Regions from separate parts of the Williamsoniiplasma luminosum genome, predicted to be linked through region 2. Evidence: riboswitches for the same ligand, from Rfam matches in the RefSeq annotation. Region 2 holds a riboswitch; the other holds the start of a gene.
The links. A riboswitch is a leader RNA that binds a small molecule or an ion and turns the genes downstream of it on or off. The one in region 2 is predicted to bind cobalamin.

Region 1: it holds a riboswitch for cobalamin, as region 2 does, so the genes downstream of both, nrdF (class 1b ribonucleoside-diphosphate reductase subunit beta) here and ELUMI_RS00195 (hypothetical protein) in region 2, are expected to answer to the same signal.

Annotation. Positions count from the first base shown of each region.
Region 1 is NZ_CP024963.1:560,588-577,035, forward strand. It holds gene ELUMI_RS02395 (nitroreductase family protein) at 1-242, shown strand, start outside; gene ELUMI_RS02400 (nitroreductase family protein) at 381-1,055, shown strand; gene ELUMI_RS02405 (DUF2130 domain-containing protein) at 1,159-2,607, shown strand; gene ELUMI_RS02410 (nitroreductase family protein) at 2,576-3,226, shown strand; gene ELUMI_RS02415 (aldo/keto reductase family protein) at 3,294-4,115, opposite strand; gene nrdE (class 1b ribonucleoside-diphosphate reductase subunit alpha) at 4,257-6,404, opposite strand; gene nrdI (class Ib ribonucleoside-diphosphate reductase assembly flavoprotein NrdI) at 6,406-6,885, opposite strand; gene nrdF (class 1b ribonucleoside-diphosphate reductase subunit beta) at 6,888-7,928, opposite strand; cobalamin riboswitch at 8,155-8,338, opposite strand; gene ELUMI_RS02435 (TMEM164 family acyltransferase) at 8,563-9,411, shown strand; gene ELUMI_RS02440 (hypothetical protein) at 9,618-11,375, shown strand; gene rimP (ribosome maturation factor RimP) at 11,524-12,018, shown strand; gene nusA (transcription termination factor NusA) at 12,033-13,535, shown strand; gene ELUMI_RS02455 (YlxR family protein) at 13,519-13,782, shown strand; gene ELUMI_RS02460 (L7Ae/L30e/S12e/Gadd45 family ribosomal protein) at 13,775-14,083, shown strand; gene infB (translation initiation factor IF-2) at 14,086-15,969, shown strand; gene rbfA (30S ribosome-binding factor RbfA) at 16,028-16,381, shown strand; gene truB (tRNA pseudouridine(55) synthase TruB) at 16,430-16,448, shown strand, end outside.
Region 2 is NZ_CP024963.1:24,810-41,257, forward strand. It holds gene ELUMI_RS00105 (AEC family transporter) at 1-569, opposite strand, end outside; gene ELUMI_RS00110 (Cof-type HAD-IIB family hydrolase) at 848-1,693, opposite strand; gene ELUMI_RS00115 (pyrroline-5-carboxylate reductase family protein) at 1,715-2,506, opposite strand; gene trxA (thioredoxin) at 2,548-2,859, opposite strand; gene ELUMI_RS00125 (Cof-type HAD-IIB family hydrolase) at 2,862-3,704, opposite strand; tRNA gene ELUMI_RS00130 (tRNA-Leu) at 3,836-3,919, opposite strand; tRNA gene ELUMI_RS00135 (tRNA-Lys) at 3,924-3,999, opposite strand; gene ELUMI_RS00140 (fructose-bisphosphatase class II) at 4,348-5,367, opposite strand; gene ELUMI_RS00145 (DUF1700 domain-containing protein) at 5,559-6,749, shown strand; tRNA gene ELUMI_RS00150 (tRNA-Thr) at 6,892-6,967, opposite strand; tRNA gene ELUMI_RS00155 (tRNA-Val) at 6,981-7,056, opposite strand; tRNA gene ELUMI_RS00160 (tRNA-Glu) at 7,062-7,137, opposite strand; tRNA gene ELUMI_RS00165 (tRNA-Asn) at 7,145-7,220, opposite strand; tRNA gene ELUMI_RS00170 (tRNA-Thr) at 7,304-7,377, opposite strand; gene ELUMI_RS00175 (tetrahydrofolate dehydrogenase/cyclohydrolase catalytic domain-containing protein) at 7,397-8,248, opposite strand; gene ELUMI_RS00180 (potassium transporter TrkG) at 8,257-9,918, opposite strand; gene ELUMI_RS00185 (potassium channel family protein) at 10,007-10,777, shown strand; gene ELUMI_RS00190 (hypothetical protein) at 10,803-11,303, opposite strand; gene ELUMI_RS00195 (hypothetical protein) at 11,236-11,862, opposite strand; cobalamin riboswitch at 12,033-12,191, opposite strand; gene ELUMI_RS04560 (hypothetical protein) at 12,321-12,653, opposite strand; gene gatB (Asp-tRNA(Asn)/Glu-tRNA(Gln) amidotransferase subunit GatB) at 13,300-14,730, opposite strand; gene ELUMI_RS00210 (amidase family protein) at 14,726-16,189, opposite strand; gene ELUMI_RS00215 (Asp-tRNA(Asn)/Glu-tRNA(Gln) amidotransferase subunit GatC) at 16,189-16,448, opposite strand, start outside.

The sequences.
Region 1 (16,448 bases), 500 kb from region 2:
ATATTGGATTGGGGAGTGCGATGATTGCAGCCGCTGATCTTGGAATTGATTCAGCTCCATACGAAGGATTTAACCGTTTTGAAGTTGATAAAGTCTTGGCAAAACACAATTTAATCGATCCACAAAATGAAAGATTATCTGTGGCAATCAGTTTTGGAAAAGCTGATTTAGAAGATACAATGGTCCACTTCTTTGACAAAATCCGCATGGATGAAGATAAATTCACAACTATTGCTGAATAGTTATTAAAATGTAAGTTTACAGCTAAACCATTAGCTGTAAACTTATTTTTTTTCATCATTTTAAGTAGATGAAGATTATAATTTTAATAGAATTATTTGTTATATTTAATTCTTTCAATCTAAAAAGGAGTTAACAAAATGTTCAACAAAACTTACGTACTTGATTTAATCAAAAACCGCCGCGCAACCAAAAGAATGGTTGCTAATTATACAATTAGTGATGAAGATTTAAGAGTTATCACTGAATCAATGCGTTGAACTTCAATGAGTTATGGGGTTTGAAGTTATCGCATTCTTGTTGTGCCAAAAGGAGAATTAAGAGATGCATTAACCCCAGCTTTTATGCATCAACCATCATTTATTAATTCAAGTCATGTGATTTTATTGATCTCTTCAAAAGAAGAATTTATTAGAAATCAACAAATGGCATATAGTTTTGATCATGCAATTCCAGAACACGCTGCAAATGTACGCCAAGACCGCTTTAAAGCTGTTTTTAACAATTGAGAAATGAATAAAGTTGTTCCTGAAGAGTGATCTTCAAAACAAACTTACATCGCACTTGGCAGTGCGATGATCACAGCGGCACATTTAGGGATTGATTCAGCTCCATACGAAGGATTTAACCGTTTTGAAATTGATAAAATTTTAGAAAAATATCAATTAATTGATCAAAAAAATGAAAGACTATCTGTGGCTATTGGTTTTGGAAAAGCGGATTTAAATGACAAAATGGTGCATTTTTTTGATAAAACACGCATGGATGAAGATAAATTCACAATAATTGTTAATGGAGATGGTAGAATAAATTAGAGGATAAAGAAGTAGAAACACAATATGCTTGGTTTAATAAAATTAGTTATTAAACCGACTAGGCTGAATTTAGACTTTTATCCCATTAAGAAGGAGACATAATATGTCAAATATAAATTTAACATGTCCGAAATGTGGACAAGATTTTAGTTTTGATCAATTGTTTGATCATAACAAAGAAGCTTTTAATGATTTAATTAATCAAAAAGTAAAAGAAAAATTAAGTGAAAAAATCGGTGAAGAAAAACAACTTATTCTTCGTGATGCTGAAAATAAATTGAACCTTGAAAAGGTTGCACTTGAAAAATCATTTAATGAAAAAGAAAACAAGTTCGTGAATGAAATAAATCAATTAAATCTAGAACTTGAAAAGCAGCAAGAGCAAATTACTTTGCAAATTGGTCAAGAAGTTTTGCAAAAAGAGCAAGAAATGCAAAAATTATTGAATGCTAAAAATGAAGAAAATTCAAAACAAATCAATGAATTGATCAATCAAATTAATGGACTAAAACTTGAAGTTAAAAAACAACAAGAAGAAGCTAGTTTAAAAATTGGTCAAGAAGTCTTATTAAAAGAAAAAGAAATCCAGAAAAGCATTGATTTGAAAAACGAAGAAACTGCAAAAAAACAAGCAGATTTTGTCAATCAAATTAATAAGTTGCAAGTTGAACTTGAAAAACAACAAGAACAAATGATCTTGAAAATTACTCACGAAGTCTTATTAAAAGAAAAAGAAATGCAAAAATTACTTGATGAAAAAAATGAAGAAATTCAAGAATTGAACCTTAAAAATTCAACATTTAAAGTGATGCATTCAAAAGCAAAAGGTGAAAATTTTGAACACGAAGTAGAAACTGAATTGCGAAAAGGTTTTGGTATTTTAGACGAAATTAAAAAAATTAATGCTGATATTGATGGGACTAAAGCTGACTTTTTACAAGTGGTTAAAGATAGTACTGGAACTAATTTTGGATCAATCGTTTATGAAGTAAAAAATGCTGAATGAAAAGATAGTTGAGTGTCAAAATTAAGTATTGATGTGGCAAAACAAAAAGCAAAATTCGGAATTTTAATCACTACTTCATTTAATGATAAATACAAAGGAGATACTCCATTTATTAAATCTGAAGAATTTGATAACATTTGAATTACTGATGCAAATAGTTTTATTTTCATTGGTCAAGTGATTCGTAAATTGGTTGAAAATGAATATAAATGAAACCAAGAACTTAAAAAATTGATGGAATTATCTAAAAATGATGAACTGCAAAATTTATATCAAAAACAAAAAGAACAATTAAATAAATTTATCAAAGAAAATTTGCCAAGTTTATGAAAACGTTTTGATAAACAGATCAAAGATTTAGAATCTATTGAAAGATCATTAAATAAGAGTGCTGGTACAATCGAAAAAAGCAGAACTATCATCTACAAAATTATGACCAAGGATATCATTGGTTTTATGAGTAAATTAACTCAAACAAATTTAGATTTCATTATTAATGAACAAGAAGGAGAATATGAAACACATAGAGAAACTGATGACGAATAGAATCTCACCTAGAAGATTTGACGAAACACATGAAATTACAAACACAGATATGGAATCAATTATTGAAGCAATGAGAATGACCCCTGCTTCTTATGGTTTATTGAATGTTAGATTAATTAGACTATCAAGAGGAGAGTTTAAAAATAGCTTAAATGGCTTGTTTTATCACCAACCAAATTTTACTCAAGCAAGTGAATACTTACTTTTTGTTGTTGATAAATCTGAAAAATTAATTAACGAAACAATTGTGAAAACAGCTGATCAAATTTTTGTTGGTGAACCAGAAAAAGGACAAAAATTTGTGACTTCTTTCCAAGAAAGAATTCCGCTTTATTATGGAAGTGAAACTTTGGTTAATGAATGAAGTGCGAAACAAGCCTACATTACACTTGGGGTTGGAATTGTTGCTGCAGCCGATCTTGGAATTGACACAGTTGCTCAAGAAGGATTTGATCATCTTAAATTAAATCAATTCATGGTTGAACAAAATTTAATCGAAGACAATGAAATGATTGTTTTAGGATTAGCCCTTGGGAAATTGTCAAATCTTGATTTTGATCATACAAAAAAAGCAAAAGTTAGAAGAGATAAAAAAGAATTTATCAAAACTATTAAATAAAAAATCCTGCTAGCATTTAATTGCTTGCAGGATTTTTTATTTGTTTGGAATTAACCAATATTATTATTTAATTTTTTATTTGATTGTAGAAGTCTCTAAACTTTGAGCTTTCAATACCTTCAGAATAACTATTTTCATATCGATTAAGATTTTTGATCACAGCTAATTCTGCATCAGTAAGTTGAATTGTAACGTTTGCTAAATTTTCCTTCATATGTTCGAAGTTTGTTGATTTTAAAACAGGATTTAAGTGATGATGTTTTAATCATGACATAACTATTTGATTTGTAGACACGTTGTGTTTCTTGGCTAGTTGTTCAACCTCACTAGACTGCTCATGCCGTTTCAGCGCTCCATAAACTTGGCTTTCAATTCCATGTTTTTGTGCAAAGACAACACGATCTCATCTTTGATTAAAGATGTTCATTTCAAATTGGTGCATTTCTGGTTTTACCCCACTCTCTGATCATAATAGAACAATATGTTCTTTTTCAAAATTAGAAATTCCGACATGTTTGACGATTCCTTTGTTTTTTCATGCTATTAATTTTTTGTAAGCATTAATTGAGTTATTTAAATCCATTGAAGGTCTGTGTACTAATAGTGAATCAATGTATTCAAGATGTAAATCTTTTAAGATTTTCATCACCGCTTGATCCACGTTGTTGTTATCGATATCTGTTACTCATACTTTTGATTGGAAAAAGTAATCTGCTCTTTTGAGAGTTGGATTATTTTTGAATCAATCAGTAATTGCTTGACCAATTTCTGCTTGGTTACCATAAACTTCTGCGAAGTCAAAGTATTTATAGCCAGCTTGGAAAGCTTCCATTACCGCCTTATAAGTATCACCTGACTTAGTCATTGTGCCAAAATATATTTTTTGCATAAATATCACCTCTTGTCTATATTATATTCCTTTGAAAATGACTTTTGCTTTTTTTGAAAGGATTTGAAAAATTTCTTATTTTAAAGTGATTTTTGGCATAAAAAAGGTTAAAAAATGCATCCAACGATGCATTTTTTAAAACTAAATAACACAAGAATCACATTCGTAGTTTTCAGAATCTTCTAAAATTTCTTGACGGACACGAACATAATAAATTGATGCACATCCTTTATTAAAGGCACGAATATATGCTTTATTCAAGTCACGAGTTGTGGCTGTATCATTCATGAAAAGAGTTAATGAAATCGCTTGATCAACATGTTGTTGGGCCGCTGCTGCAATATCAATAATTGGATCTGGTCCTAGTTCATAAGCCCCAAGTGCATAATAACTCATATTATCAAAATCGATATTGTAAGCCGGCACATAAACTCGACCCATTTTACCTTCTTTGCGAACTTCAACACTTGAAACAACGGGTTGCAAACTTGGGGTACAACTTGCTAAGTAACTAATTGATCCAGTTGGGGCAACTGCTAATAGATGGGAATTTGCTAAACCGTGTTGTTGAATATTTTGAACTAAATTAATTCAATCTTGTTTGGTTGGAATAACAACATTGTATTTGGCAAAAACTTCTTGAATTTTTTTCGTTTCACATCTTCACTTGTCTTGTGAACATAAAGTATATTTATCAAAATATGTTCCATCTGCAAATTTCGTTTTGTGAAAATCTTTAAATGAACCATGAATTTTGGCTAATTTATTTGAAGCTTTAAAAGCATAATAAGCAACTGTATAGAAGAACATATTCGTAAAATCAATGGCTTCTGGTGAATGATAATTAATTTTATGTGTTGCTAAAAATCCATGTAAATTCATTGCCCCAAGTCCAACCGCATGATTATTTTGATTGCCTTTTTCAATGCTTGGAGCTGATTTTAAACTGGTTTTTCTTGAAACATGATCTAAGGCATAAACTGCATTGTATATCATTTCTTCAAAATCAGCTCCAGCTTTGATTGCTTTATCAACATTTAAACTCCCTAAATTACAACAAACATCTTCCCCAATTTGAGCATAAGATAAGTCATCATTTAAAATACTTATTGTATTTGGTTGGGCAATTTCACTGCATAAATTTGACATCACAATTCGATTGGGATGAGCATTGCGATTATTGACAGTGTCATCAAACAATAAGTAAGGGTAACCACTTTCAAAATGTAATTCAGCAATCATTTGGAATAATTTTCGAGCATTAATATAGGTTTTTCTGATCAACGGATTATTGACCATCTTGTCATATTCTTGAGTGATGGAAATATCACTGAAAGGTTTTTGATAAATTTTTTCAACATCATATGGGCTAAACAAAGCCATTTCATCGTTTTGTTTAGCCAATTCAAAAGTAATATCTGGCATTACGATGCCAAGTGATAAAGATTTAATACGAATTTTTTCATCAGCATTTTCACGTTTAGTGTCTAAAAAAGTTAAAATTTCAGGATGATGAGCAGAAAGATAAACAGCTCCAGCCCCTTGTCTTTGCCCTAATTGGTTGGCATATGAAAAACTATCTTCTAATAATTTCATCACCGGAACAATCCCTGTTGCTTGATTATGAATATTTTTAATTGGAGCACCAAATTCTCTTAAATTCGTTAAACATAAAGCGACACCCCCACCACGTTTTGATAATTGCAACGATGTTGAAATTGCTCTTCCAATTGATTCCATGTTATCTTCAATCCGTAATAAATAACAACTTGTATATTCACCACGTTGTTTTTTACCAACATTTAAAAATGTTGGTGTTGCTGGTTGATATCTTCCTAACATTAATTCTTTAATTATCTTTTTGGCAATTTCAACATCCCCATCACCAACAAAAAGAGCATTCATCACAACCCGATCTTCATAGTCTTCTAAAAAATATTTGTTATCAAATGTTTTGAGTGCATAAGCATTATAAAATTTTAGTATTCCCATAAAGCTTGGAAATTGATGATTAAAACTTAAAGCATAAGCAGTTAATTTTGCTAAATCTTGAATTGAATATTTAGCAATTAATTCTTGGTCATAATATTGGTTAGCAACCAAAAACTCTATGCGTTTTTCAAAGCTATCAAATTGCATTGTATTAGGTTTGATGTGCTTTTCTTTATATAAAATTGCTGCTTGGCGATCCAAATGATAATTGGCTTGATTATTGGAAAAAAGTTTGGATTTAGCATTTAAAGTAATGTATTCATCATTTTCAAATAATGAGTTATTTTTTGTTTTCATTTTAATTTATTCTCTTTTTTTCTGGTTCTTGGTTTCAAAAATTAATTAAAATCTTTTGAATTTGTTCAACATCTTTTGTGGTTCCTAAAAGTTCAAATTGATAGAGCAATGGAACATTTAATTTTTTAGAAAGGATTGGTCCAGCAATCGCAAATGTGTCACCAAAATTGGTGTTTCCTGAAGCAATGACACCACGACAAGATTCTCTATTTTCTTTTTTATTTAAAAAATTGATAACTTGTTTTGGCACAGCTCCACTTGTGAATTCTCCACCCCCACTATAAGTTGGAGAAAATAAAACATAATCTTGATTGACTGAAATTGTTTGATCAATTTCAGTCGGAATTCTAAAATTGGTAAACCCCAATTTTTGAATAAATTTATGAGTATTGTTGGAAGTTGATGAAAAATAGACCACACAAATTTCACCAATTGGTTTAATAATGTCAGCATTATTTATTTTGATAATATCTTTGTGCATAATTAAAATTCCCAATCTGCATCTTCAGTTTCTTCACTCACACCCATCACATAACTCGAACCATTCCCTGAAAAGAAATCATGATTTTCATCAGCTCGAGCAGATAATTGAGCAAAAATTTCAGATTTGATTGTTGTTTCAGTTTCAGAAAAAGGTGAATCATAACCTAAATTTTGCAAAAATTTACCAGCATTATAAATGCTGAATTTAATCGCATCTTCAGCAATCTCAAACCCATCATATAATTCATATAAATACTCTTTTTCTAACTCAATCAATTCATACATTAAATCAAAAACAAATGTTTTCATTGCTTGTTGTTTTTCAAGTGATAATTTTTGTAATTTTTGTTGATACTTATAACCACTATAATAGTTGTGAATCACTTTATCACGTAAAATTAAACGCACAATATCAGAAGTATTTGGTAATTTTGCTCTTGCTGATAAATAAAACGGTAAATAAAATCCCCCGTACAGTAAAAATCCTGGCATTAAAGCTGCTGCGACCTTTGATTTCAACGGATCTTCACCAACATAATATGGAATTAAGGCTTTGGCACGCTTTTGCAAACTTTCACAATTAATCACTCATGTGTGAGCTTCTTCGATTTGTTCACTTGAACATAAAGTAGAAAAAATGGTTCCATAACTTCGGGCATGAACCCCAACCATAAAAGCAAAATTAGTATAAATAATTTGTTCATGATCGGTCAAAGAACTTGGCATTTGACTTGTGTCTCCAATTGTTGCTTGAACAGTGTCAAGCAACGTTAAACCAGTAAAAGTTCTGGTAATTAATTGTTGTCAATCTGGGGTTAGGGTTTTTCATGAAGGTAAATCATTGGACACTGGAATTTTTTCAGGCAATCAAAAATTTTGGGTAATCCGATTTCACACCTCCAAATCTTTGTTGTCATTGATCACATTTCAATTAATTGAACGAATATTGCCATTAAAACCATTTAAAGCATATTCGAGTGGAGACACTGATTCTTGATAATATTTATTTTTTTCATTTGTTTTGTATTTGTTATTTGTCATATAAAATCTCTTTTCCTTTCTTGTGTATTTAACAATTGATTTTCAAGAAAATTTATTAGGGTTTAAAAATTTATTTGCTTTTTAGAGTCACTAAAAAGCATTAGATAATTTCTAATTTTCTTGATTTCAATTATTAGTTTTTGAAATAAAAACACGATTTTTTTAAAAAAATCGTGGTCATATTTGGAAAAAGATTTTTAACCAACTTTTTCTGACCAGGAAAAAGAATAATTTTGAAAAGATAATAGGTCTCCTGACTCAAGTTCATCTCAATTATCGCCTTCTCGGTTGCCCAATGGCCTGGATAATTGATCCCTTTTACAGTTGCTGGTACAGTTTTGGCATTGAACCAAATTCCCTTAGCATTACTTTTCTGTTTTTATTTCAAAGTGATTTTCTCACATTTTTAATTAAAAAAAGTTTATTTGGCAAAATAAAAAAATTTATAAAAAATAAATTTTTAAAACCAATTTAAAAGTCATGGTTTTAAGATATGTTTTGTTTGGAATGAATAACTTTTTAAAAATAAAACTATAAAAGCAGTTGATTTTATTGAAATAAAATAGTAAAAAAATATGTAATCTATTTAGAAAAGATTAAACACAAAGATTGATTTCAAAAAGGAAATTTTACTATGAACCATATAGCTGAATACATCGTTGGGGTGATAGCGAGCATTCTAATTATTAGCACCTTATTTATTTTTCGCAAATTTTGAGCCAAAACTGCAAAAACCTACTGAGTCAGAATTATTCTTGCTGGGTGAATGTTGGGGAATCAAATTTTTATTACAATTTTTCAAAATATCACATGAGATTGAGAACTATGTCATATTCTTGCATGATCATCAATTGTTTTAATGTTGATTCCAACAAAAATTCAAATTGATCTTTTTATGCCCTTGGTAATGATTGGTCCGGTTTTAGCAATTGCTGGCGGGATTGTTGGAACTGCTAAAGATTATGGTTTTGATCATTATCGTTATTACAATTACTATTTTGGACATTTAGGAATTCTTTTCAGTTACTTATATATTTATTTATATGATTTCACAGGTGCGCGTCTAACTTGGAAATCAATGAAAAGATCTGCCATATTTGCCTTATTACTTTTAACTTTTGTGATGATGTGAAACATGTCGCATTTACCAGCTGGCAGTGATCCATTAAAACCAGTTCCACCAGGTAAAATTCCAAGCGAATATTGAGGGGAAAATTACATTTATAAATACATTATTTATAATCTAGGACTAGGTAAATTAAGTTTATTAAATCAATATTTTGTGCTTATTTTCGGTTTTGGGCCAATAATTATGGTAATTGGTTGAACGTTGATGTTTTTTGCCAGACCAATTTATGAAAATCGTGGTGAACAAAAATTAAAATTCAATCTTCAGGAAGATATTTTAGGGATTAAAACTACATTTACCAAATCAAACTATAAGAAAATTTGAGTAAATTTCAAAAGTAAAATCAAAGCTTAATTTCGATTTTAAAAAAGCAAATCCACACTTGTTTTATAGTGTGGAATTGCTTTTTTACATCTTGTTTTTTCAAATTCTTAACAAATATAAGGAATTAATTTCGAGTTATTTTTACAAAAATGCCAATTAATTCATTTTAGTTTAAAAGAAATGATATAGTTTTAATAATTTTGTTCAAAAAGAGAGAAAACAAAAGAAAAAGGATAATGAAAAAATTATTAAAATTATTAGCAATCATTGCAACAGCATCACCAATAGTGATGACTGTTTCATGTCAAAAAACCAAAATCCAAACTACAAAACCAATTAATGCAATAGAAAATATCAAAAGAAGAATTGAAAGAAAAAGTATTAGTGATATTCAAATTCGTAACGTTGTATTTGTCAACAATACTTTAGAAGCAATTTATAACAAAATTCAAACTGAAATTTTAAAAGTAAGACCCGGTGTTGTCAAGGATAAAGACTATACCATTACAAAAACTGTTGATGCAGACAAAGTCCTTTTTACAGTGGGGGCAACAAGCGCATCGGAATTGATTTCCAATGAGTTTTCTTTTGAAGTTTCAAAAGAAGATATTTCTTTAGCAGATATTAAAGATTTATATTTTGATACTTATGAAACTGAATTAGAAACAAAAATTCAAACTGAAATTTCAACTTATTTTTCTATTGAAGCAAAAAAAGATATTGATTATCAAATCATTAAACAAATGACTGAAAATGCTGGAACTATTGAAGTTAAGGCTATTTCTACTTCAAATTTTTTAAAGAATTCATTTACAATTAATGTTTTACCTGCAAAAACAAATATTTCAACAATCACAATTGACGATGTGATTGTTGGGCAAAACATTGATCAACTTGTTTTAACAAAAATTCAAGAAATAGTTCCGGATGTAACAAGTGATGATTTCACAATTTCCGGGGCCAATTATGTAAATGGAATTGCAACATCAGTTGGAATCAAGACAATTAGAGTTGAAGCAAATCCTGATTCAATATTGATTCAAGGTGCTTTTTCAATGACTGTTGAAAAAGCCTCAATTGAAAATATTGAATTGGCAATTTTGGTTGGAGAAGAACAAGAAATGGTTGAAGATTATATTCAAACTGAAATGGACAAAATTGCCCCCGGGATTGAAAAAGATATTGATTATATAATCACAAATTTAGCTGATGTAACCATTTCTAGACAAATAATTACAGTTGAAGCAACAGCTAATTCAACAAAAATTAAAGATACTTTTTCAATCACTGTTGAAAAAGTATCAATTCAAGAAATTGAATTGATTGTTTACACTGATGATGAAGAAGATTATGTCAAAACATATATTCAAGAAAATATTCAAGTCTATGCTGAGGAAGTTGCAGAAGGAACTGATTACACAATCAGTAATTTGAATAGCTTAACCACTGCCGGAAGTGAGATAACAGTTAGTGCAATTGAGGATTCTGCTTTAATTAAAGATTCATTCACGATTACTGTTTTACCGGCCAGAATTACAATTAGCACTCTTTCGATCACTGATGTTTTTGTTGGTGATAATATTGGAGAAGCAATTTTAAGAAAAATTCAAACTGTCTCACCAAGAGCAACGGTAAATGATTTTGTGATCACCGGACCAATTTCTGAAACCGGGATTGCAACCACTGCTGGAGATGAAATTATTACAGTTAAAGCCAAAGAAGGTTCAACCTTGATTACAGATGAATTCAAAATTAGTGTTGCTAAAAAAGATCTGAGTGATCTTGGGACGACAATTATCAACATTGATGGTAATGATTTCACGATAAGAAGACTTCTTTTAGAAGCAATTAATCAAGCACTTCCAAATGTTGGTGTGACAAGTGATGATATCGATATTGCATGACCTCGATGAGCTTGAAACACCGAAACTAGAGTGACGGCGAAAGCGACTTCGACAAAAATTATTGGGACATTTATTTTTCAATATATCTAAATTTCTTGGATTTAAAGATTTGATTAATGTATTGGATCAACAATAAAAATTATTATGCCATTTTAGATTAAATATGGTATTATTTTATTGTAAGTTAGTAAACATGAGCAAGCTTCGGGCTTGCTTTCTTGTTTCGTTCAGGAGGATTATGGAAAACTTTACCAGCTTTAAAAACCAAATTGAAGATTTAGCAAATAAAATTTTAAATCAACACAACTTAAGAGTTTATGAAATTAATAATTTCCAAGATTTTGAAAGTGATGTGATTCAAATTTTAGTTGAAGATCAAACCCAACCAAATAAACCACTAAGTTTTGACATATTGTTATTAGTGAATGAAGATTTATCAACGATGATGGATGACATCAAAGGCATTGATAATCAATATTTATTAGAAGTTGCGAGTGCTGGTATTGAAAAGCCAATTAGAAATGAAAAAGAATTAGTTCAAGCAATTGATCAATATGTGCATATTGAATTTCATCAAATGATTAACAAAATTAAAAGTTTAGATGGAACAATTATTAGCTATGATGAAAAAGACAAAACATTCAAAATTGCTTTTTTTGTTAAAGGACAAAAAAAGCAAATCGATTTTACTTGAGAGTTGATTCAACAAGTAAGATATGCAGTTAAATTTTAAGAGGAGATGAAAAAATGATTAACGGAGCAGCACTATTAGGTGCAATTAACGAAATTGCGATGGAAAAAGGCATTGCCAAAGAAGTTGTATTAATAGGAATTAAAGAAGGATTTCAAAAAGCCCATGAAAGGTTTTTTGATACAGAAGCAAAAATTGTTGTTGATATTGATGAACAAGCTGGAACATTAAAAATGTTCCAAATTTTAGAAGTTGTTGAAGAAGTCGAAGATGATTGATTAGAAATTAGTTTTGCTGATGCAAAAAAATTAAATAATGCAATCCAAATTGGTGAAACAATTAAAAAAGAAATTCATTTCAATGAAGAGTTTTCACGTTTGGCAGTGATTCAAGTCAGACAAATTTTACAACAAAAAATTAAAGGGGCTGAACGTGCAAATGTTTATGATAAATTTGCAAATTTAGAACACACAATTTTACCAGGTAAAGTGACTGGAATGAACGAACAAGGAAACTCATATTTATTAGATATCAATGGTACACAAGCATCATTGTGAAAACAAAAAGTGATCCCTGGAGAAAAATTTGAAGTGAATCAAATCATTGAAGTTTATGTTGAAGAAGTTGCCAAAGAAGATAAAATTTCGCAAGTTAAAGTTTCAAGAACTGCACCAGCATTTCTTGAAAAATTATTAGAAAGAGAAGTTCCTGAAATTAGAAATCGACTAATTGCGATTAAAGCAATTAGTCGTGAACCAGGGGTCAGAGCAAAAGTGGCTGTTGTGTCTTATGATGATGCAATTGATGCAAAAGGTTCATTGATTGGTGAAAACTCAACAAGAATTGATGCTGTCAGAAAAGCATTAAAAGACGAACGCATTGATGTGATTAAATGAGATGAAGATTTAACTAAATTTATCATGGAAGCAATGGCTCCAGTCCGTGTGATTTCAATTAACTTTATTGAAGGAACAGAAGAAATTGATGTTGTTGTACCAAACGAACAATTATCTTTAGCAATTGGTAAAAAAGGTGTAGCTGCTAGATTAGTTGCGAACTTAATCAAAAAAAGAGTCAACATTTATTCATATGATGATGCTCAAAAATTTGCAATTGATATTAATTGAAATGGAAATATTACTTTAGCGGAATTAACAAGTCCAGAATTTATTGAAAGCACAATTAGAAGAAAAAAACCGTACCAACCATTCAACAATTATGCACATACAAACACTCAATACCAATCAAGAAATAACAATTTCAACAACAACAGTTTCAGAAATAATGACAAAGATTTTGACAATTTCAAAAATAATTTCAATTTAATTAATGAAGATGAACTATTGGCATTGCAAGAAGAAATCAAAGAAATTCAAGCATATGATGAATTAACAAAACAAGAAGAAGCAATTGATGAAAGTTTTGGTCTTTCAACTCCAGTTTTAGAATTAGAAGAAATCCAACAAAATCTTGCAGCTTTTGATGATTTAGAAAATAAATTCGAAGATGATGAAATTGATGATGAAGACGAAGAAGATTATGATGAGTATTACGACTAATAATTTAAGAAAAGATTTGTTTTCCAAAACGCTAATTGATCGTCATGATTTAATCAGAATTGTTAAAACCAAAAACAATGAAATTTTGATTGATCATCAACAAAATTTGTCAGGTCGAGGAGCTTATATTCAAAAAAATAAACAAGCAATTTTAAGCCTTAAAAAAACCAATGGTTTATCAAGAAGTTTAAAAACCAAAGTTGATGAATCAATTTATAATCAACTTTTAGAGTTGTTCAATGAATAAAATTAAGTTGATTAATAATCTAGGTCTTGCAAGAAGATCGGGAAAAATAATTTTTGGTTTTAGATTATTAGAAGCGATAAAAAACAATCAAGTAAATTTAGTCATCATAGCTACAGACATGGGTGAATCACAAAAAAAGAAATATTTAGATAAAAGTAATTTTTACAATATTGAAACATGAGTTGATGTAGTTAGTATTCAAGAATTATCACAAGCAACAGGCATGAAAAAAGTTGTTGCAATCGGAATTAAAGACAAAAACATGATTACTTTGTTTAAACAAAGTAAGGAGAAGGAGTAAAAATGGCAAATAACAATAACAACAATAACCACAAAAACAATAATAAATTGGCACAGAAAAAACGTGTCCAACAACATACAAAACAAATTAAACAACAATTAAAAGAAACGGTCGAAACAGGTTTGATTGATGGTGTTTTTGTTTACACAAAACCTTTATCAATGTCTGATTTTGCCAAAGAAGTTAATAAGCCAATTACTGAAATTATCAAATATTACTTTTCACAAGGAATGATGTTGAATCAAAATACCACTTTAAGTGATGAACAAATGGGAGAATTGGCATTACATTTTGGTTTTGACTTTAAAAAAGAACAAAATTTAACCAAAGAAAACATTTTCGAACAATTTCAAACCCCTGATAAACCAGAAGATTTAAAAGTTCGTCCCCCAGTTGTAACAATCATGGGTCACGTTGATCATGGGAAAACTACTTTGTTAGACTCAATGCATAATTCAAACGTTGTTTCTGGCGAAGCTGGAGGAATTACCCAAGCAATTGGAGCATACCAGGTGACTTCAAAATCTGGTAAAAAAATTACCTTTATTGATACACCAGGGCATGAAGCTTTTACAGAAATGAGAAGTCGTGGAGCGAACGTGACTGATATTGTGATTTTGATTGTGGCTGCTGATGATGGGGTGATGCCTCAAACTGAAGAAGCAATTGATCATGCAAAACAAGCTGGTGTTCCAATTATTGTTTTTGTTAACAAAATGGATAAACCTGGAGCAGATCCTGAACGTGTCAAAACTGAATTAATGCGCCATGGAATCTTAGCTGAAGATTTTGGTGGAGATGTACCATTTATTTATGGTTCAGCCAAACAAAAACAAGGTTTAGAAGAATTACAAGAAACAATTTTATTGATTGCAGAATTAAAAGATTACAAATCTAATCCGAATAAATTTGCATCAGGGGTGGTTTTAGAAGCGCATTTAGATAAATCAAAAGGACCTGTGGCTTCAGTTCTTGTTCAACATGGAACTTTAAATTTACGTGATGTCGTAATTGCTGGAACCACGCATGGAACGATTAAAGATATGGAAAATGAAGTTGGTAAAAAACAAAAAACAGCGATTCCATCACAACCCGTTTTAATTATTGGTTTAAATGAAGTACCACATGCTGGAGATAAATTTTTAGTCATGAATGATGAAAAAGTTGCGCGTTCAATTGCTGAAGCACAGCTTCATCAATTTGTTGAACGTGAACGTTCAAACAAACAAATTTTTACATTAGATTCAATCAAAACTCATATTGATGATGGGGAAATGAAACTAATTAATTTAATTATTAAAGCCGATACACAAGGAAGTGTTGAAGCTCTGAAATCATCATTGGCCAAAGTCAATATTGATGGAGTGAGAATCAACATTATTCGTGCCAGTGTTGGGGCAATTTCAAATTCAGATATTACCCTAGCAGCAGCAGGACAAGCATTGGTTTATGGATTTAACGTCCGTCCAGCAGCTCCAGTTCGTAAAAAAGCTGAAGAAGATGGTGTTGAAATTCGTTTACATAATATTATTTATAAATTAATCGAAGAGCTTCAAGCGGCTGCAAAAGGGATGCTTGATCCAATTATGGAAGAAAAAATTCTTGGTCAAGCTGAAATCCGTGCCTTATTCAGACATACAGATATCGGAGTAATTGGTGGATTTCACGTGATTGATGGAATGATTCCAAGAAATGGAAAAATTCGTGTCATTCGTGGTGGAGTTGTGATTTATACTGGTGAAATCTTATCTTTAAAACATGGAAAAGAAGACATCAAAGAAGCGAAAATTGATTCTGAAGGCGGATTAACCATTAAAAACTTTAAAGATTTAAAAGAGCAAGATATTATCGAAGCTTATGTTGTTGAAGAAAAAAAGGCAACTTAAAAACCTCAACCTCAGAATTTATATATAATATAGATATAAACGAAAGAAGGAAAACATCATGGGATTTAACAAGATATCAGCTCGTAAGGAGTCAACAATTTTACGTGAATTAACTTTAATTTTGACAAGAGAATTTAGCAACAAGTTTCTAAATTCAATTTCAATCCACGAAGTGAGATTAACAAGAGACAATGAAATAGCAAAAATTTTCTATTCATTTTTAGCTTTTGACCCAAGTATTAACAAGGAAAGTGTTGCTGAAGAATTGGAAATTCATCATAAACAAATTCGCAAAATATTAGCAGGAAAATTACAAATGAAGTTCATTCCGGAATTAAATTTTGTTTATGATACTTCCCTTGACAATGCTAATCACATTGAGGAAATCTTAAAAAAAGTTAACACAAAATAAATCAAAAAAGTCCGATGGGACTTTTTTAATAGAAACAACGAGGTATTTATGCAAGATGGAATTATCA
Region 2 (16,448 bases):
TCTAAAATTTTATTAACCCCTGGGATATAAACATCAATTCTACTAATTGAAACTAAATCACTTTTTGAATTAGGGATTAAATTAATTCCCGGAATTAATTGACTAATTCAAAGTAAAAAACCAATAAAAGTAGCAATTAAAACTGGGTTTAAAACCACTGGTTTTAAATTTTTTCAATTTAATTGATATTTGTATGTTTCTCGATTTAAATCACTTGTTAAGTGTTCTTTATTTAAAAGCGGTTTTTGAAAATAATAAATTGCCCCAGTTGATAACAAAATTCAAAAAGCCACTAAAAACATACTCGACATCGTTAAGATTTCGGCTTTTTGTTCACTGAATGAAGCTAGTAAAATGGGAAAACCAAAATAAGCAGCAGATGGAAAAGCCACAACCATTCCTAAAGAAACTTTTAAAGATGGTCTTGTTTTGTAAAAAAAGAATTGAGATCCAAACGTAACTAAAGTAAAGAAAATACCTCCAATTAACATAACAATAAATGCTTCAGTTAATGTTGATGTGTTAATATCAACCAAAAAACTTTTTAATGCTAATGCCGGTAATGCCACATACAAGACAATTTTCACCAAAACTTTTTCTCAATCTTTAATAATAATTTGTTTTTTCTGCAAGAAAAAACCTATTCCAATCACCACAATTACAGCAATTAAAATGGATCAGAAATTAAAATTTCCAAAAGTGTTATTTATTAGTTCGTTTATGCTCATTATGTTTTTAATTATATAAGAACAAAACAAGAACAACCCAAAAAAATAATAAAAATGAAAAATAAATAACAAAAAAATCTCTTATCAAAAGAGATTTTTTTTGTAAAATTAGAATTAATTTATTTACTATCTTTTTGCTTTTTTTGTGTTTTTAAAACTTTATTAATTTCTTGAGACACACCACCATTTAAAACTGTATCAGTCACTTTATCAGCATGTTTTTGAACATCTTTTTTAGCATTTCCCATGGCAACACCAGTCCCCACTCACTTAAGTGCATCAATATCGTTTTCACCATCGCCAAAAAACATAATTTCTTCTGGTTTTATATTGAATTGTTTAGCAACAAATTCAATGCCTTTTGCTTTATTAATTCCTCTTGGAGCAATTTCAATATTTTGTTTAGCATTAGTTACACGTGAAAAAGAGAAAGTCGGAAATCCTAAAGCTTCAACTTCTTTTCTAAAAGCAATCATTTTTTTTGTTTTACCAAAAACAATCATTTTAGAGATTTCACCCAAAGCACAAGTTTGTTGATTATATGTATAACTTTTTCTTTTAGAATGAATTCTAAAAGAAACAAAAATTGGGTTACGACGATTAGTCACAAAAGCAATATCAGGATTTGCACAATATGAATAAATATGAACTTTGTATTTTTTGGCAAGGGCAAAAATTGTATCATTATCTTCTTTTGTAAAATTAAAATCATAAATGATTTCAAAAGTACCATTCTCATTAAATTTATAAATTTGACCACCATTATGTCCGATAATTGGCACTTCTAGATCTTTTAACTCTAGTTGTTTAGCAATTGGTCAAATGTTTTTAGCACTTCTACCAGTTGCTAGTGTGAAAAAAATTCCATGAGCTTGAGCATCTAAAATAGCTTGTTTATCAAGCTCATGAATTTTTTTATTTCTAAATATTGTTCCGTCAATATCTGTAACTATCATTTTAATCATTTTTGTTCTCTTACTTTCTTACTACTTAGAAAAAGTCTTTTTATCCTTTTCTAAGGCTTTTTTTGTTGCTTTTTTAATTATCTCATCGAATTGATGTTCGTTTAAAACTTTTATCGATTCAATCGTCACACCACCTGGAACAGCGACTTGGTTCATTAATTCTAAAGGGGAATATTTACTTTGCATTAAGTTAGTTAAACTTCCAATTCCGGCTTGGGTTGCGACTTTTTTGGCAAGTTCTGTATTCATTCCATGTTCAACACCAATTTCTTGCATCACATTAATCATTTTGAAAAATCAAGCAGGACTAACACCACCAAGAATTGTAAAAATTTCAAATTGTTCTTCTGGAATTTCATAAATTTCTCCAAAATTTTGAACCAGAGAATTGATTTCATCTTTTTCTAATTGGGAGAAATTATTTGTATAACAAATGCCTGTTGCACTCATTTGAATTTCAGCATTTAGGTTAGGCATAATGCGGACGATTTTTTGATTTGGATGATCAAACATTGCAAGCATTTTTGGAATTGATAAACCCGAAATTAAACTTAAAATGATTTTATCTTGAGCAAGATTTTTAATTTGATCAATAATTGAACTAACAATATTCGTTCTCACAGATAAGATGATTAAATCTGTTGTTTGGACAAACTCTGAGAGATTTGAAGTAACTTGGATATCCAATTCTTTTGATAAATTAACACTTTTTTGGTCATCATAGTGATAACCTAAAATTTGCACATGATCATTTTGCATTCCTTTGACCAATGAAGACCCCATATGTCCTAACCCAATAATTCCAACTTTCATAAATTCCTCCTTAAAAAAAGTAAAGCCGAAGCTTTACTTATTTATTTTACCATTTCTTGCAATTTATTTAGTGGCATAAATCCAGTGTGTTGTGATTTTACTTTTTGATTTTCATAAACCATAATTGCTGGAATTGACATGATCTTATATTCTAATGCTAGATCTTGATTTTTATCAACATCAACTTGAACCACTGCAACATTTTTTTCTTGTTCTGCTAATTGTTCAATAATTGGATTTAGCATCTTACATGGCCCACATCATTCAGCCTTGAAATCTACTAAAACTTTTGCGTTATTGGCGATAACTTCATCAAATTGAGTCTTTGATGTTATTTGAATAATTTTTGACATATTTAGTCCTCCTTTAGGATATTGTCTTGGATGTAATGAGCAACACCATTTTCTTGGTTATTAAATTGAGTTGTGTCATGAGCAATTTGCTTTAATTCTGGAACTGCGTTTTCCATTGCAACAGCCACATCAACGGCTGTAAACATTGAAAAGTCATTATAACTATCACCAAAACCATATGTTTTGGTGATTTTTGGATCAACATTTAAATATTCATTAACTTTTTTAACAACATAACCTTTGTTAACTTTTAATGGGCATATTTCAATCACTCGATTGGTATAAATATTCATATCAACTCGATCACCAAATTCTGTTTTAAACTCTTGAATAAATTTTTTAGATTGTTCATCAGTTGTATTACGATTCAAAACAAATGTAAAATGAGTGATTGGTTCTTTAATTTCTTCAACATCATGAGCGACAATATAATCACTACCTTGAATTTGAGCTCAATATAATGAATTTTTTCCTTCATTAAAAACATAAGTTTCTCCATTAGAATAAAAATGAATTTTAGTTTCGAATTTATTAAAATGTTTTTTAAAAACGCTCTCAATAATATCTCTTGGAACGTATTGATTGAGAATTCATTTATGATTTTTTAAATCATAAATTTGTGACCCATTATTTCCAGCAATGATTCCACCATATTGATCAATTCCAAGCCTTCGAGCTTGTTCAAAAACATCCTTAGTTTGTCTTGCTGTTGCTATTACAAGCATTATCCCTTTGTCATACATTTCCTTAATAACTTCTTTTGTGAATTTAGAAAAATAATGATTATCAGCTAATAATGTGCCGTCTAAATCTGAATACACAAGCGCTTTTTTGTCATACACCATTTATTTTTACTCCTTTATAACCATTATTATTATAACAATTATCCGCCCTAAAAATGTGCTTAAAAAACATTAACGTTGGATTGCGTGAATTAAACAATAAAAAAACCAACAAAGTTGGTTAATTTGTAAATTGGTGCGGGATAAGGGAGTCGAACCCTTACGTCAAAGACGCTAGATCCTAAGTCTAGTGCGTCTGCCAGTTCCGCCAATCCCGCAAAATGGTGACTCGTCGGAGATTCGAACTCCGGACCCACTGGTTAAAAGCCAGTTGCTCTACCTGCTGAGCTAACGAGTCGTATCACAAGCCTTTTAAATAATAACATAATCCACTATTTTAGAAAAGCAAAAAACCTTGTGAATTTAAAAATCCCCTCTAAATAAATTTAAAAAGTTACTTGTTTTGAACAATATTTTCCTGTTTTCCACAAAAAATAGTCATATTTCATTTTTAGTCTTGCAAAAGAATAATATTCAAAATCCTTTATGATATATTAAATATGTGAGCTATTTTCATTTTTGCTCACGTGGACTCATAAAATTTCATAGTGTTCTTTCTTCTTGTAAGTTAACAAAATTGATTAAAAAACTCCTTTTAGGAGTTTTTTTACTAAATTTTTGGTGATTTTAACTTTAAAAAATCATTCTATTTTCTTTTATATTTATCAAATAAATATTTAATTTCTGGTTTTAAGGCATTAATTTGGTCAATATCATAAACTGATTTGATATTTCTAATCACCCCGTGACTACTCATAAAAGCCGATACATAATATTTTCCATTTAAATAATCAATCGCTTTTAGGGTTCCTCCAGCTGTGATTCCGGCTGCAAAAAATCTTGTTCTTGGATCCTTGATCAAATCATTATCATCTAAATATTTTTCAAATGATAAATTGATTTTTTGCAGTGCTTGATTTTCATATTCAACTCGTTGTTTGGTTTCTTTTTCATGTGGTCAAACTTGATCATAACCAACTAATTTAGCCATCATTTTGCAACCTGATGAGATTGCAAGACTGGCCATCAATCCACCTTCAGGAGCTCCCCCAATCCCATAAACAAAATCAGCTTCACCATTCACAACATCAATTGCAGCAAGCACATCACCATCCTTGATCAATCGAACAATCACACCCATTTTATCCAGTTTTTTGATAATTTCATTGTGTCGTGGTTTATCTAAAATAATTGCTTTGATATCTTTTTTCTTGGCTTTTTTTTGCATTTTTTGAACACAAGCAATAATTCCATGTTGTAAATCTGCACAATCCTTGAGTTGATTAGAAACAAACAGTTTCTCCATATACATTTCTGGTAATTTTAACATCGTGTTCAACCGACTGATAGCAATTGTCGCAATTGATCCAGCAAAATTAGAAGCTGCTGGATTTGTTCCTTCAACAGGATCAACACAAACATCAAACATTGGTACCTTTGTGGATTTATCACCCAAAATTTGCCCAGAATACAGCATCGGTGCGTTATCTAATTCACCTTCACCATTCACAACTTTGATGCTAAAACCTTCAGCTGAATTCAAAACCTTCTCCATCGCTTCAACAGCTGCACCATCTAATATATTTTTGTTTTTTTTACCAATGTATTTATATGAAGCAATCGCGGCAACTTCAACTGTTCTTAATAAAATAATATCTTTGTTCATTTGTAACTCATTCTTATTTAAATTAAATCACTTTTCAAAAGCATTACAAAACAATTTCGATTTAATTCGGATTTTATTCTGAAAAATGAACGATTATCAAAGAATTAAATCCAAGTGAAATTGTTTTGAAAATTTTAAAAAAAATATGTTAGTATGATTAGCGAGAATATTTCAAAAGAGAAAACGAAAGAATGAAAACACAAATCCCAAGAAAATTAAAAACCTGACTTAAGGACTTAAGTCAAGCCATCTTTTTACTGAAAAAAGATAAAAAACCAATCATCAAAATGTACACTGAACATTTTGAAAAAAACCTTGCAGAAGGTAAAACTTATATCGAAATTTTAAATGATTTAGAACCAATTAATGTTATTGCTGAAAAAATTTATAAAAAACACAACATCATTTATACAGAAACGGTGAGTAAAAATGCCAAAATTATTGGTTGAACAGGATTGGTTTTCCAACCTTTGATCATTTTGACCACCATTGCTTTATTTTTAACAGCCGCCTTGTTACCAGCAATCACAATTTGACAAAGTGTGGTTTTATACCAAAGTTATGATTTTTGAGAAGCAACATCAATTGCTTGTTTAATTATTGGAGCAACACCTTTTTTGATGGTTTTGTTATTCTTGATGACTGAAATTTTGTTTAATTTTAGCAATCAATTGTTCATCAATATTAATTGAATGCAAACAAGAAAAGCAATTAAAGCAATGAGCTGAAAATTATGATTAGGATTATTTTTAATCGCTTCATTATTGCTTGCTTCAATCGCTGGACTGGGCACTATTTTTAGTGGTAATGCTAGTTTAATTTATTACGCAACTAACCCGACCCTTAAAAATGAACAAATAATTACCAAAAATCTTAAAGGAGATGCTGTTGATGCAATCGATATTTCCAAAGTAACGATAGACGATATGATTCAAAGAGCGCTTATTTTTGGTCAAGAACAAGCACAAGCTGAAGCTGAAAAAATGAGAGAACAAACTGACGGAATCTTAAGAAATGGTCAAGAACAAATTGTAAGACAATTTCTACCAACCGACACACCAGCAATGAACGGAGAACAAATTCTTCAAAAAAATCGTGCAACATTAGAAGCACGAATCATCATTGAAGATTACAAAGTTGAAAATGCCCTTGATGGAATGTTGTATCAAACCCAATTCAAACAAATACCAGCAATTGATCGCAGTAAAGCCGGAACTTTAATTAGACAACATAACTTTAAATGGGATTTACAAAATCAATATAAATTCGCTTTAAAAGAACAAGAAAATGGCAAATATACACTGATCATTAAAGTGACACCAAATAATTGAACCCAAAAAACAGTCGCATTTGGGGGAGAACTTTTTATCTTATACATTTAAAAGCAAAAAAACTAAATTCTTAAGTGATCAAAAATCACAAGAATTTAGTTTTTTATTTTAAACAGAATTCAATAACCTTTTACTTTATAAAAATACAAAGTAAAAACCACTCATTAATGAGTGGTTGAATTTACTTTTTAAATGGTGCTGACTATAGGAGTCGAACCTACGACCTACTGATTACAAGTCAGTTGCTCTACCAACTGAGCTAAGTCAGCATAAATAAAAAAATGGTGGAGTATGACGGGCTCGAACCGCCGACAACCTGCTTGTAAGGCAGGGGCTCTCCCAACTGAGCTAATACTCCAATAATGGTAGCCTGTACGGGGCTCGAACCCGTGTATCCACGGATGAAAACCGTGTGTGTTAACCGCTTCACCAACAGGCCAATAAAATGGCGGCTTTTACAGGACTTGAACCTGTGACAAACCGGTTAACAGCCGGTTGCTCTACCAACTGAGCTAAAAAGCCATTTTAATTGTGTATCTTTTTAAGACCTTAAAATAATAACATAAGTTTTTATTATTGTAAATCCTTTATTTTGGTTTTTTTCTTGGTGCTAAAAACAAGAATTGAACTTGCATCTACTAATTACGAGTCAGTCACTCTACCGTTGAGCTATTTTAGCAAAAAAATATCATATATCTTTATTTTATATGTTTTAAATAAAGTTTATATGTATTTTCCAATAATGTCACAATTGTCATGGGTCCCACCCCACCAGGCACGGGAGTGATTAATTTCGCTTTTTTGGCAACATTGACAAAATCAACATCACCAACTAATTTATTGGTTTTTTTATCTCTGATAATTCCAACATCAACAACCACAGCACCTTTTTTAACCATTTCAGCTTTGATAATAAATTTTTGACCAGTTGCTGAAATGATCAAATCCGCTTTGAGTGTATGATCACTAATTTTTTGGGTGTTAATATTGCACATTGTCACTGTCGCCCCCAAATTTGAAAGCATGACTGACAATGGTTTACCAACAATATTTGAAGTACCAATGACGGTGATATTTTTGCCTTTAATTTCGACATCATAGGCATTTAATAAGGTGATAATTCCAAGGGGGGTTGAAGGAAAAATTGTCTCATGTCCTTGCAACATTTTACCTTGATTTTGATAATGAAAGCCATCTACATCTTTTGATGGATCAATTGCTTGTAAATAGTCTTCTTCGTTAAATTTTTTAGGAATTGGTAATTGTAAAAGGACCCCATCAACATGATCATCATGATTAATTTTTTGGATTTGATCATAAATAGTTTTAGTACTTACTTCAGCATCAAAGCGTAATAATTCAGCTTCGATTCCAACATCATTGGCTGCTACTAATTTATGTTTAACATAAATTAAACTAGGTTCATCATCACCAATCAAAACCACAACCAGTTTTGGAGCTCTTTGATTTTTTTTAACATTTTGAGCAATTTTGGTTTTCAAAATTGCTCTGCGTTCTTGGGCGATTTTTTTGCCATCTAAAATTTGCATCATATTACTTAACCAATTACGACATCTTCATCAAGATATCCGTACCCTTTCTTTTGAGAAGGTTTAACAAAAACCAATAAGGTGTTTGAAATCCCTAATTGTCCTAAAAACATCACAACAATCACAACAATTTTTGAAAACGAACCTAACCCGTACAGCATCTGATTCGTATCAAACGGGTTCATTCCGACGGTTCCAAAGGCGGATGATACCAGTGTCAGAATTTCAATAATCGTTGCATTTCCAACACTTCCCGGACCATAAGAACCATATTCTCTTAACGTGTCTCACGAATCAATAAAAATCATGATCACAGCTAATGAAACAATCACAATTGATAAAAACAAAACAGCAAATGCTCTTTTAACAGTTGCTTCTGGAATTGTTTTTTTAAAGGCTGTGGTTTTGTTATTGTTTCGAACAACAGCTCAAGTTGCTAATAATAAAATTGCAAATGTTGTTGTTCGAATTCCTCCAGCAGTTGATGATGGGGCCGAACCAATAAACATTAAGACTGATAAAATGGTTTTTGAACCAGCATTAAAATCATTGATCGGAATTGTTGAAAAACCGGCATTACGTGATGCGGTGGTGTTGAAAATAATATTCATCATTGATTCTCATCAAGGTCTAAAAACAGTTGGATCAACTTCTCCATTTGTCAGCCCATCAATTGTTGGATGGAAAATCAATGATGTTTCTTGGTTGGCAAATTCACTTGCAAAAACCATTAATGGTCCCATAACAAAAAGGATTGAATAGATACAAAAATTTAACTTTGTAAACAAACTAAATGGAACAGTTTGACCTTGTTTTCTGGCTTTGATTTTTCTTCTAATATCATGGAATGTTGGGTAACCCAATCCCCCAATTACTCACTCTGATAAGAAAACAATTTGAATTAAATATGAATGATGACCAGCAACGTTGTATGGTTGTAATGAACCATTTGAGACAATGTCAAAACCAGCATTATTCACAGCAGATGTTGAATGATAAATTGCAAATCATAATGATGTTGAAAAATTATGATGCGGATTAATGGTTTGAATTCCAGGGATATCCATTGCTGGTGGTTCAAAAAAGAAACCAAAAAATAGCACAAAGGCTCCCATTAATTGCACGATGGTTAATCAAATAAAACCATCACGAATCAATTCAATTGTTGAAGATGTGGTTGATGAACCACGTTCTGTTTTAGCAATGATTGTGTCATTTAAAGAAATTTTACGATGAATTGCTAAAAACAGAACAATTTTAAAAGTCAAAATTCCAATTCCCCCAGCTTCAATCAAAATCAAAGTTATTAATTGACCTCAAAATGAATAATCTGCTGAAACATTCAAAATGTTAATTCCAGTATCAGAAAATGCGGAAGAAGCTGTGAACACTCCAAGTAAAAAATTTCAATTATAGGCAGCTCCCGTTTCAGAAAGCACACCAGGAATAGTTAATAGAAAACCACCAAGCAAGACAACCAAAAAATAAATTAAAAAAATACGTCCAGAAATTTTAGATAATGGTCATGCTTTTTTTAATTTTCTAAATAATAATTCATTTCTTCTTCTTTTATCATCATGCAAAATTTCTTTTTCTGCTTCATTGATTTTGTAAAGTTTATGATTTATTTTTTTGGTTATTTTTTTACGTGGAGATTTAGGTGGTTTCAAAAGTTATCCCCTTTCTTAAAATAGATATAACTAATTATATAATATTTTGAGATTTGGTATAATTGATTTAGAAATAAAAGAGGTTTATATGATCAAGAAAAAAAATTTTGCCATCATTGGTGCTTCTAACTTTGGAATTTCTGTTCTTTCAACTTTAATTGATAAAAAACAAACAGTGACAATGTTGGACAGTGATGCGGAAAAATTAGAAAAAGCGATATCTGGTTTTGATACAGTTGATACGATTGTTTTGGATTCAACGAATAAAATTAACCTAGCAAAACAAGGGATTGCTCAATATGATGGAGTGATTGTCGCTATGGGTTCAAATATTGAATCATCATTGATGACTGTCTTAAATTTAGTTGATTTAAAAGTTAAAAAAATATTTGTTAAAGCTCGAGATGACAAACACAAACGTGTGCTGCAAGCACTAGGTTTAAATGAAAATCAAATTATTACTCCAGATACAATTGCTGGAAAAATTGTTGCGACTCGTGCAACTTTTGATATTGATGCAGACATTGAAGTTCAATCAATTGATGATGAATATATTTCAACAAGTTTATTTGTCAAATCTGAAGATGTGGTTGGAAAAACCTTGCAAGAAGCAGGAGTTTCAGCTTCAAAAGATTTTATTATTATTCAAATTAAACGTAAAGGAAAAATTTTGATTCCTGATGATTATACAATTTTAAAATTTGATGATATTGTTGTTATTCTTGCCAAACCAGTTGTGATTAACGAATTGGCTTTAAAAATTCAAGGCGAAATGCAAGAACCAACTGTTACATTAAAAGCTGGTTCAATTCTTGATGGGCATCCAACAATCACTTTAGAAGATACAAGAAAAAAATAATCCATTGGATTATTTTTTTGAATCATTACTTAATTGGTGTGTATGTAAAATCAATTCTTAGAAAATCAACTAAATAAATATCAGCCAAACCGGTGTCTTTGTTTAGTGATCAAAAATTCTTTGAATCTCCATTCAAACCATTAATTCCCATTAACATTCCACCCATACCTGGATAGACTTTAAAAGTCATTTTTAACTCTTCTCTATTAGCATCTAAATATTCATAAGCTGTTTTCCCAAATCAAGAAACATCCAATGTTTTATCAAAATTTAAATATCCTTTTTCGTTTTCTTTGATTTGTGTTGGACCCCATTCGGGATGTTTGGTATAACTTTTCATCACTAAATGCACATCACGAGTTCTTAATTGTGATTTTAAATTACTGTATTGAATAAAGGCAAATGCTGATAAAGCAAAAGCAATCACAAGCATCACTGCCATGACAATGATGGTGATTTTAAATTTCTTGTTGTTTTGTTGAGGTTGTTGAGGTTCTTGTGCTTGTTGAGGTTGTTGGTTTTCCATCTTCTAAACCCTTCGTTTCTATTTTTATATTGGTTTTATTCACAAAAATTTTAGGGATGTAACTTTTCATCACTTTCATCACAGGAATGATTAAAGCAACACCAATCAACATGTTGGCAACACCATGAATTAAATCAAAACTAAAGCCAGCAATTCAATATGCCATTGCCCCACTTACACCATAAAACATCATTCAAACACCGGTGTTTAGTGTTCCGAAAGCAAAACCAAAAACAGTCATAATAATGACTCCGATTCATCAATGTTTTAAAATTGCTTTTTTGAAAACTAAATTAATCAATAGGACAAAAATCGGTCAAATGATCATATAAAAAACAACTCAATCACCAAAACCATAAGTCACAAATTCAAGAACATTAAAACAAATTGCAACTGTTAAAATGGCTCAAAGCGGCATGAATAAAGCCCCAATTAAAAAGAGAAATGTGACTAATTCAACATTCGGTAAAAACGATAACGCAACTTGCAAACTATAAATTAAAGCTGTGTAAATCGCGATGAAAACAATTCTAATTGTTGTGAATTTATAATTGATCATTTTTTTAATTCTCCTTTCGAGATAATAAAGTAACAATCAAATTAATTTGATTGTTAGATTTGAGAGCAAACATCTTACTCTAAATTTTTGGAATAAAAACACGATTTAAATAAATCGTGGTCGTGTTTGGAAAAAGAAAATTTAACCAACTTTTTCTGACCAGGAAAAAGAATAATTGTAGAAAGATAATAGGTCTCCTGACTCAAGTTCATCTCAATTATCGCCTTCTCGGTTTCCCAATGGCCTGGATAATTGATCCCTTTTACAGTTGCTGGTACAGTTTTGGCATTTAACCAAATTCCCTTAACATTACTTTTCTGTTTTTATTGCCTTATTATTTTCTCACATTTTTTTCAAGTTAATTTTAAAAATGAAAAATTTGATAAAGATTTAAAAATATTGTATTTAATCAAATATGTAAAAATTCTCCAAGTGATAGGAGAATTTTTAAAATTAATTTATTTTGGTAGTTGAACTGAGTTTTTATAATGGAAAAAGTTTTGAATTGCCGCGTTTTTTAATTCATATAAATGAACTTGTTTTTCATTTATAACAATGTTATTAATATGAAGTTTTTCCATTCATCAAATAAAATTACCAACATTTCTTAAATAGATAAGAAATATCTCAATTTCCTTTATTGGCTTGTTTTTGATTGATAACTTCATAAGTTTTTTTTGACATTTTTTTAAGTCGGAATTTAATTTACCTTCAAACAGATCAACTTTAATTTTTACAAAAGTTGAAGGAATAATTCAAGCAATTAATGGTACACAAAACGAATATATCATTAACCAATGTGAATTTTTTACAGAAATTATGTTTAGTTGATTAGAAGTAACATCTAAATTAAAATTTTCTTGAGCAAATTTGTTTGTTGATTCTAAATCATTATTAGAATATAGCTTATTTTTTGATCAAATTAAAGTGTTGTTTCTTCATCAAAACCATAGACTAACCAATACGTGAAAAACTAAAAGACTAATACTTATAGCAAAAAAGATTGTTATTTCTTTTTTTCGTTAACTTAGTTCCAAGAATTACTCAACAAGCAAATATTATAAAAATTAATCAAGCAATAAATATAAAAATAGCGTAGTACATTAGTGATTTAAGTTTTTCGGTTTTCAAATATAAAGGAAATTCATTAAAATCAATTTGATCTTTGAACATATTGAAAATCGCTTTTTGTTTTATTACTCTGTATACTTGTGTTATGTAATTGTGCAAAGAATACAAAGCAATGTTAAACAAGAATAAAGAGTTGTAATAGCAACTAACATATTATTTCCACCTCCAATAAATTTTTTGATTAAATTTCATATTTTATAGTAATATTTTATTCTCAAAACATCTATTAATCATGTTTATGCTGAAATTTTTAAAAAAACACTAGCAAAATAACCGAAGTTAGTTTGCTAGTGTTTGGCGCTATTTTTAGTTTTTTAAATGTTTCAACAAAATATCGTTGGCGATATCTGGATGAACATTGCCTTGAGTTTCTTTCATCAATAGTCCCATGATTGTTTTTAAAACACGTTCTGGTCGTTCATTGAATTGTTTCAACAATTCTTGGTTAGCTTGTAAAATAGGTTCTAATAAATCTTGAATAATAATTGGATCACTAATTAATTTCAAATTATTTTCCTCAATTATTTGATCAACAGTTTTAATATCTTCATTCATAATAATTGGGAAAATAGTTTTAACATGTTTTGATGAAATAATTCCATCATTTAAATGATTAACTAGACTTGCTAAATTTTTAGGTGTTAATTTAATTTGATCAATTGTTAAATTATTTTTATTTAATTCAGAAAGAATATCAGTAATTAAAAACTTCACAACTTTATTCGCATCATTGGTTAACTTAATCGTTGCTTCAAAAAAATTTGTTAGTTCTAAACTTGATAAAATAATATTCATATCATGAACTTCTAAACCCAATTGTTCCACAAATTTTTTTCTTTTAACACTTGGTAGTTCTGGAGAATTGGCAATCACTTGATCAATTCATTTTTGATCAAGTTGAATTGGAGCAATGTTTGGTTCGGTAAAATATTTATAGTCAATTGCCCCAGCTTTAGCTCTCATTTGCACTGTTTGTTGAGTGGTTTCATCAAATCTTCGGGTTTCTTGTTCAACAATTCCATTTTTTAATAAAATTTCTTGTTGGCGTTCAACTTCAAATTCAATTGCTTTTTTAATGTTAGCAATTGAATTTAAATTTTTAATTTCAACTTTATTTGAAAAGGTTGTAGTCCCAAATGGACGAAGTGAAATGTTGACATCACAACGTAATGATCCTTCATACATTTTGACATCACTAATCCCTAAAAATAGTAAGATTTCTCTTAAATTATTTACATATTCCATTGCTTCATCAGCACTTCTTATCACTGGTTTGGTCACAATTTCGACCAAACCAATGCCACTACGATTGTAATCAATAAATGTTAAATCACCTTTATGAATTTGTTTGGCTGTATCTTCTTCAATGTGCAATCTTTCGATTTCAATATTTTTTTTAATTCCATGAACTTCGATTTCTAAAATTCCTTCACTTCCAATTGGGCAATATTGTTGGGTAATTTGAAAACCTTTAACTAAATCTGGATAAAAATAATTTTTACGATCAAATTTTACTAATGGATCCAATTTCATTTTTAAAGCATTAACAGCTAAGATTGCTAATTCAATCCCTCTTTTATTAACGGTCGGCATTGCTCCAGGATAACCTAAATCAACTTCATTGATCATTGTATTTGGAGTTGCTCCAAAACCAACTTGGGCAGAAGAAAACATTTTACTGTTCGTTTTTAATTCAACATGGTTTTCAATTCCAATGATAATTTCAAAATTATTAATCATATTTTTTATCCCCCACAATTCTATCTTTAATTCCAATAATATCTTCTAAAACTTTTGCTGCTTGCAAAAGTTTTTTATCTTGATAAACTCCAGCATTTAAGTTAATTCCAATCGGCATCGCTTCTTCTGTTGTAAAAGGAATTGTGATTGAAGGAATCCCGGCAAAATTTCCCATCACTAAAATGTCATGTAAGAAATCTGAATCAGCTTTTTCGTCATCTTCTAAAGCTGTTTCAATTAAGGGAGCTGGTTGAAATGATGGTGGCAGAATCAAAATATCATCACTTGCTAAAATATCATTTAAAGCATTGGCGATTAATCTTCGCACACGTTTAGCTTTTAAGAAATAGAGGTCTTGATTTTCTTGTTTTAAATTTAATGAACCAATTACAAATCGACGTTTAACAATTTCACCAAGATATTTTGAACGAGAATTAATCATAATTTGAGCATAATTTTCACCTTCAGCTCTCATCCCAAATCCCATTCCTGAAAGGTTTGCATGTGATGAAATTGCTTCAGGATAAGAAATCATCATATACACAGGATTAATCGTGTTCAATAAATCAAGATCAAAACTGACTTCATTTACCTCATATCCTTTTGCTTTTAACTTATTAAATAACTGTTCATATTTGCGTTTGATTTTTTCAGGCAAATGTTCTTGAACTTCTTTTAAATAAGCAAATTTAGTGGTTGGTTTTAAGTCATTAATGTCCTTTAAAAAATCTTGATCACGAGTTTCGAATGAAGTAAAATCTTTGTCATCTTTTTTGAAAGTCACATCTGCGATCAAAGCCATATCATCAACATTTCTTGTGAAAAATCCAGCATGATCTAAACTTGGTGCATAAGGAATCACTCCATAACGAGAGATAGCTCCATATGTTGGTTTAAAACCAACAATCCCCACATAACTTGCGGGTTTTCGAATTGAATCACCAGTATCTGTTCCTAACGAAAATGGAACAAGACCCTTGGCAACAGCATAAACAGAACCAGATGAAGAACCACCGATTTGTCTTTTTTGATCATACGGATTTGAAATTTCTCCATATGCTGAATGCAATCCGGTTCCACCCATTCCTAATTCATCCAACGTTACTTTACCTGCCATCATTGCTTGATTTTGGTTTAACAATTCAACAATTGTCGCATTAAAATTTGGAATGTAATTAGATAGAATTTTAGACCCTGCAGTTGTTCTAATATTTTTGGTTGAAAAATTATCTTTTGCTACATACGGTATTCCATATAAAAGATTATTTGGATCAAAATTTTGATCCAAATACTGAGCATATCTCAGCATATCATCTGTTGGTAAAGTGATCAAAAAATTTGGTTGATCATCTTTTTGCATTTCTTCAATCACTTGCTTGGTCAAATCAAGAGCGGTGATTTTTTTGGTTCTTAAAAGTTCATGCAATTCTCTTATGCTTAAATTTTTATAATTCATTATTTCACCACCTTTGTAATCACAACAAAGTCATCAATTGTTTGTGGTGCATTATCTAAGACAATTTTTTGATCAATATTTCTAGATTCTGAATCTTCACGTAAAAATGTATGTGCATTTTCTAATGGGTAGTGCATCGCACTAATTCCATCAGTGTTGATGTTTAAAACCTTGGCAAATTTTTCTTTAATCAAATCATCAATTGAAGCTATCATCTCAATCTCTTCTTCATTTAATTCAAGCATAATATCATTTGCAA